Regions from separate parts of the Streptomyces sp. NPDC060366 genome, predicted to be linked through region 2. Evidence: riboswitches for the same ligand, from Rfam matches in the RefSeq annotation. Region 2 holds a riboswitch; the other holds the start of a gene.
What was found. A riboswitch is a leader RNA that binds a small molecule or an ion and turns the genes downstream of it on or off. The one in region 2 is predicted to bind glycine.
Positions count from the first base shown of each region.

Region 1: linked by a shared signal. The riboswitch ahead of gcvP (aminomethyl-transferring glycine dehydrogenase) and the one ahead of gcvT (glycine cleavage system aminomethyltransferase GcvT) in region 2 are both predicted to bind glycine.

Region 1 is NZ_JBHXDC010000029.1:9,458-12,859, forward strand. It holds gene ACFWHU_RS36300 (DNA polymerase IV) at 1-597, shown strand, start outside; gene ACFWHU_RS36305 (PRC-barrel domain-containing protein) at 608-1,009, opposite strand; glycine riboswitch at 1,122-1,219, shown strand; gene gcvP (aminomethyl-transferring glycine dehydrogenase) at 1,398-3,402, shown strand, end outside.
Region 2 is NZ_JBHXDC010000003.1:746,500-749,901, forward strand. It holds gene glyA (serine hydroxymethyltransferase) at 1-314, opposite strand, end outside; gene gcvH (glycine cleavage system protein GcvH) at 331-708, opposite strand; gene gcvT (glycine cleavage system aminomethyltransferase GcvT) at 788-1,951, opposite strand; glycine riboswitch at 2,109-2,206, opposite strand; gene ACFWHU_RS12270 (AAA family ATPase) at 2,435-3,109, shown strand; gene ACFWHU_RS12275 (enhanced serine sensitivity protein SseB) at 3,392-3,402, shown strand, end outside.

The sequences.
Region 1 (3,402 bases), on a different contig from region 2:
CTGGCGGACCGGTGTGTCCAGCGGCTCCGGCAGTCCGGGCACTCGGGCCGCACGATCGTCCTCAAGGTGCGGCGGTACGACTTCTCGACGCTCACCCGCTCCGAGACCCTTCGCGGGCCCACGGACGACGCGGGCGTGGTGCGTGAGGCCGCGGGGAGGCTGCTGGAGTCCCTGGACACCACCGGAGGGGTGCGGCTGCTGGGGGTGGGGGTGACAGGGCTGACCGACTACACCCAGGAGGACCTGTTCGCGCAGGCGGCGGCGGACGCGGAAGCCACGGGCGCCGGTGCCGAGACGGACCCCGTGGTGGTGCCGGAGGAGTCCGAGCCGCGGCCGGAGCGGGAACCGGAGTCCGATGCCGAGGCGGTCGCCGAGCGGCACTGGCCCGCCGGGCACGACGTGCGGCACGCGGAGTTCGGCGCGGGGTGGGTGCAGGGAAGTGGTGTGGGGCGGGTCACAGTACGGTTCGAGGAGCCGACGTCGGTGGTCCCGGGGCGGGTCCGGACGTTCCGTACGGACGATCCGGACCTGGAGCTGTCGGAGCCGCTGCCACTGGTCGCGGTGGAGCCGGATCCGGCTCCACCGCCGCCCTCGTGAGGGGCGGGTGCTAGGAGGCTCCGCCCGGCTCGTCGCGGCCCGCCACATGGCCGAAGTCGCGGTCGACCGGACGGGGCGGGGTCTCCGGGGCCGCCGGTTCCGGCAGAGCCAGCCGGTAGTGGTGGTAGAGCTGGATCTCCTGGTCGGGGGAGAGATGGCGGCCGACACCGAAGTCGGGGGCGCCCTTGATCAGGCCGCGTTCGTACGGGACGTGCAGCGTCTCGTCGCGGTAGGTGCTGGGGGCCAGCGGCACGAACGCGTCCCGGCTGAACAGCCCGGTCCGTACCGCCGCCCACTCGGGCACGCCGGTCGCGTCGTCCAGATACACCTCGTCGACGGTGCCGATCTTGTGCCCGTCGCGGTCGTACGCCTTGCGGCCGATCAGGCTGCGCGGATCGATGTCGGTCTGCACGGTCCCTCCAACTGGTCGCACATGCTCCCTTACCCTACGAAAGGGCACATCGCGGGTATCGGCCACTCGAACTCCATGGCGAGACCTCGCTGGTAGGCTGGCCAGTGGCTGTCGACCCCGTGCGGGAGAGCCATCCGGTGAGACTGCCGGAGGCGCCGAAGGAGCAAATCCTCCCCGGAAACTCTCAGGCCCCCGTACCGCATGGACGAGGTCACTCTGGAAAGCAGAACAGGTGTCGGACGGCATCGGTTCTCACCGACGGTGAAAGCCGGCCCGCCTCGCGGCGGACCGGTGAAACTCTCAGGTTGATGTGACAGAGGGGGAGGCCGTCCGGGCACCCGTGTATCGGTGCCCCTCGCAGGTCGCGCCAGACCAGGAGGCCTCCCGTATGACAGACCACCGCACGCCGCTCTCGCAGCTGGAGCGTGGCACGCCCTTCGAGCGGCGCCACATCGGCCCCGACGCCGCCGCCCAGGCGAAGATGCTCGCGCAGGTCGGCTACGGCTCGCTCGACGAGCTGACCGCCGCCGCGGTGCCCGACGTGATCAAGAGCGCCGAGGCCCTCCAGCTGCCCGACGCGCGCACCGAGGCCGAGGTCCTGGCGGAGCTGCGCTCCCTCGCCGACCGCAACAAGGTCCTCGCCCCGATGATCGGTCTCGGCTACTACGGCACGTTCACGCCGCCGGTGATCCTGCGGAACGTGATGGAGAATCCGGCCTGGTACACCGCGTACACGCCGTACCAGCCCGAGATCTCCCAGGGCCGCCTCGAAGCGCTGCTCAACTTCCAGACCGTCGTGGCCGATCTGACCGGCCTGCCGACGTCCGGGGCCTCCCTGCTGGACGAGGGCACCGCCGCCGCCGAGGCCATGGCGCTGGCCCGCCGGGTCGGCAAGGTGAAGGACGGCGTCTTCCTGGTCGACGCCGACGCGCTGCCGCAGACCGTCGCCGTGATCCGCACCCGCGCCGAACCGGCCGGTGTGGACGTCGTCGTCGCCGACCTGGCCGACGGGATCCCGGCCGAGGCCGCCGAGCGCGGTGTCTTCGGCGTGCTGGTCCAGTACCCGGGCGCCTCCGGAGTCGTACGGGACATCAAGCCCGTCATCGACCAGGCGCACGAACTCGGCGCCGTCGTCACCGTCGCCGCCGACCTGCTGGCCCTCACGCTGCTCACCTCACCCGGTGAGCTGGGCGCGGACATCGCGGTCGGCACCACCCAGCGGTTCGGCGTCCCCATGGGCTTCGGCGGACCGCACGCCGGATTCATGGCCGTACGCGAGAAGTTCGCCCGAAGCCTCCCCGGACGGCTCGTCGGGGTCTCCGTGGACGCCGACGGCAACAAGGCGTACCGGCTCGCGCTCCAGACCCGTGAGCAGCACATCCGGCGCGAGAAGGCCACCAGCAACATCTGCACCGCCCAGGTGCTGCTCGCCGTGATGGCCGGAATGTACGCGGTCTACCACGGCCCCGACGGGCTGCGCGCGATCGCCGAGCGCACCCACCGCTTCGCGACCGTCCTCGCCGACGGTCTGAGCGCCGGTGGCGTCGAGATCCTGCACGACTCGTACTTCGACACGCTGACGGTACGGGTGCCCGGCCGGGCCGCCGACGTCGTGGCCGCCGCCCGCGAGGGCGGGGTCAACCTCCGCCTCGTCGACGGCGACCTCGTCTCGCTCGCCTGCGACGAGACCACCGGGCGCGCCCAACTCACCGCCGTATGGACCGCCTTCGGCGTCAAGGGCGACATCGAGGCCCTGGACGCGGCGTCCCGCGACGTGCTGCCGGACGCGCTGCTGCGCACCGACGACTACCTCGCGCACCCGGTCTTCCACCAGCACCGCTCCGAGACCGCGATGCTGCGCTATCTGCGCAGGCTCGCCGACAAGGACTACGCGCTGGACCGGGGCATGATCCCCCTCGGCTCCTGCACGATGAAGCTCAACGCGACCACCGAGATGGAGCCGGTGACCTGGCCTGAGTTCGCGGCGCTGCACCCCTTCGCGCCGGCCGACCAGGCGCGCGGCTATCTCACGCTGATCCGCGAGCTGGAGGAGCGCCTGGCGGAGGTCACCGGCTACGACGCGGTGTCCCTCCAGCCCAACGCGGGCTCGCAGGGCGAACTGGCCGGGCTGCTGGCCGTACGGGCGTACCACAGGGCCAACGGCGACACCGGCCGCACCGTCTGCCTCATCCCGTCGTCCGCGCACGGGACGAACGCGGCGAGCGCCGTCATGGCCGGCATGAAGGTCGTCGTCGTGAAGACCCGCGAGGACGGCGACGTCGACGTCGAGGACCTGCACGCCAAGATCGAGCGTCACGGCGACGAACTGGCCGTCCTGATGGTCACCTACCCCTCCACGCACGGGGTGTTCGAGGAGCACATCACCGACATCT
Region 2 (3,402 bases):
TTGGCCTGCGCGCCGGAGTGCGGCTGCACGTTGGCGTGCTCGGCGCCGAACAGCGCCTTGACGCGGTCGATCGCGATGTTCTCGATCACGTCGACGTGCTCACAGCCGCCGTAGTAGCGGCGGCCCGGGTATCCCTCGGCGTACTTGTTGGTCAGGACGGAGCCCTGCGCCTCCATGACGGCGACCGGAGCGAAGTTCTCCGACGCGATCATTTCGAGCGTCGACTGCTGGCGGTCGAGTTCGGCGTCGACGGCGGCGGCGACGTCGGGGTCGAGCTCGTGGAGAGAGGAGTTGAGAAGCGACTTCGAAGACATCACAGTCCCTGGGGTCTCAGTTGCCGGAGAATTCCGTGTACTCGTCGGCGGAGAGCAGGTCCTTCGGCTCCTCCGCGACGCGTACCTTGAACAGCCAGCCGCCCTCGAAGGGTGCGGAGTTCACCAGCGAGGGGTCGTCCACGACGTCCTGGTTCGCCTCGGTGACCTCGCCCGTCACGGGGGAGTACAGGTCGCTGACCGACTTGGTCGACTCCAGCTCGCCGCAGGTCTCGCCCGCGGTCACCGTGTCACCGACCGCGGGGAGCTGGGCGTACACGACGTCGCCGAGGGCGTTCGCCGCGAACTCCGTGATACCGACCGTCGACACGCCGTCATCGGCGGTCGACAGCCACTCGTGCTCCTTGCTGTAGCGCAGCTGCTGGGGGTTGCTCATGTCGTGAATTCTCCTGTACGCGGGGGAGTGGTGGTGAACACGTGTCTTGCGGACTGAGATGCGGTGCGGTACCCGAGGGTCACTTCCGGCGCTTGTAGAAGGGCAGCGCCACGACCTCGTACGGCTCGATCGAGCCCCGGATGTCAACCCCGACGCCCGCCGTGCCCGCCGCGGCGTGCGACGCGTCCACGTAGGCCATCGCGATCGGCCGGCCGAGCGTCGGCGACGGCGCGCCGGAGGTGACGTGGCCCACCACCTGACCGTCGGCCACGACCGGGTAGCCGGCGCGCGGCACCCGGCGGCCCTCGGCGACGAGCCCGGTCAGCTTGCGCGGCGGCGCGCTCTCGGCGCGCTCGGCGGCCGCCTCCAGCGCCGTACGGCCCACGAAGTAGCCCTCCTTCTCGAACTTGACGACCCGGCCGAGGCCCGCGTCGAAGGGCGTGAGGCCGGTCGTCAGCTCCTGCCCGTACAGCGGCATACCGGCCTCCATACGGAGGGTGTCGCGGCACGAGAGGCCGGCCGGTACGAGTCCGGCGGACGCGCCCGCGGCCATCAGGGCCTGCCACAGCCCTTCCGCGTACCGGGGCTCCACGAACAGCTCGAAGCCGTCCTCACCCGTGTAGCCGGTACGGGCGATCAGCGCGGGCACCCCGGCGACCACGCCCGGCAGCCCGGCGTAGTACTTGAGCCCGGCCAGATCGGCGTCCGTGAGCTGGGCGAGGATGCCGGGCGAGTTGGGGCCCTGGACGGCCAGCAGCGCGTACGCGTCGCGGTCGTCCCGCACCTCGACGTCGAAGTCCGCGGCGCGGCCGGTCAGCTCGTCGAGCACCACCTGGGCGTTGGAGGCGTTCGCGACGACCATGAACTCGGGGGCGCCGTGGGTGTCGAGGCGGTACACGATCAGGTCGTCCAGGATCCCGCCGTCCTCCTGGCAGATCATGGTGTAGCGGGCGCGGCCCACGGCGAGGGAGCCGATGTTGCCGACCAGCGCGTAGTCCAGTGCCTCGGCCGCCTGCGAGCCGGTGACGGTGATCTCGCCCATGTGCGAGAGGTCGAAGAGCCCGGCCTTCGTACGGACGGCGAGGTGCTCCTCACGCTCGCTGGCGTAGCGCAGCGGCATGTCCCAGCCGGCGAAGTCGGTCATCGTGGCGCCCAGTGAGCGGTGCACGGCGTCGAGCGCGGTGAGGCGCGGGGCGTCGGGACCGGCCGCTTCGGGGGCGGGGGTGTGAGACGTATTGCTCATAGGTGTGGCTCCCAGGGCATGACAGAGAGGACAATCCTCCCCATCTGTCATCGGAACCTGAGAGGTTCATCACGACCGCACGTACACATACGCATACGGAGTCACGACTTGCACCTTGGGTGGAAGCGCCTGACGGCGATTCGCTTTTCAGATCTGCCTCGTCCGCGCGGTACTGGGCCTGAGAGATTCAAGGGAGGAACTTGCTCCTTCGGCGCCCGGCACCCACGGTGACCAGGACTCTCCCGCGCGGATTCGAACGGCCGGTATGGAGTTGGCGCGCACATCATCGCACGCGTCGGCCTCCGGAGGGAGGGAGGGCGGCGGGGACGCCGGCGAAGGCACCGCCGGGGACATCACCCCCGGTCGGGCGGACGGGGCCGACGGGGCCGTGATCAGCAAAACGCTTGTGCCGCATTACCAGGTCTTTACACTTCATGGGCAAGGGTCATCGGCGATGACGATGGACCCGACAGGGGGAGGGCGATGACGTTGCAGCGGTCCCGTGCAAGTGCCTACGCGACGACCGCGGAGGTGCCCGCCCAGCCGGAAGCGGTACGCCGCAAGGCCCTGGCGGCCGTCCCGCCGGTCGTCCGCGACCTGCGGGAGCGGGGGCGCCGGGGGCCCCGACGCCTGGTGTTCGGGGACGGCGACGTGGTCGTCGTCTCGGGCCTGCCGGGCAGCGGGAAGTCCACGCTGATCGGCCGGACGGCCGCCGGCCGGGGGATCGACTCGCAGGACACCCGCGACCGCTGGGCGAGGCGGCTGCCGGAGCGGCTGCCGTACGCCGTCTACCGGCCGCTCGTCCGCCTCGCGCACTACGCCGGGCTGCGGCGGGCGCTGCGCTCCGGCGAGAGCGTCGTCGTGCACGACTGCGGCACCCAGGCGTGGGTACGGCGCTGGCTGGCGCGCGAGGCGCGCAGACGCGGCAGACGGCTCCATCTCGTGCTGCTGGACGTGACCCCGAAGACCGCCCGCGCGGGCCAGCGCGAGCGCGGGCGCGGGGTTTCCGGGTACGCCTTCGCGCGCCACCGGCGGGCGGTGTCCCGGCTCGTCGCGGACGCGGAGACGGGCCGGCTCCCGGCGGGCTGCGCCTCGGCGGTCCTCCTGGACCGCGACGGCGCGGGCGCGCTGACGGGGATCGACTTCCCGGGCACCTGAGCAGCGAGGCCCGATACGGGCCGGCGCCTGGCAAGGCGCGGCAGCGGCATCGTCGGCCCTCGGGCCGGCGTTCTTCCTCGATCGCACGGACGGGCCGCACATGCGGCCCGTCCGTGCGATTGAGGACGAACCGCCCATCGGGGGGCGGGCTGCGGCGCACCGGCCGTTCCGGCCGCGGCAGGCGGCGGACCGCGGAGCCGCCGTCGGCGTCGCCCGGCCACGCCCCACCGGCGTTAGGGTTTCCGCGGCGCGCAGTACGCACGGGCGGACACGGGAGAGTCAGTGAACACAGC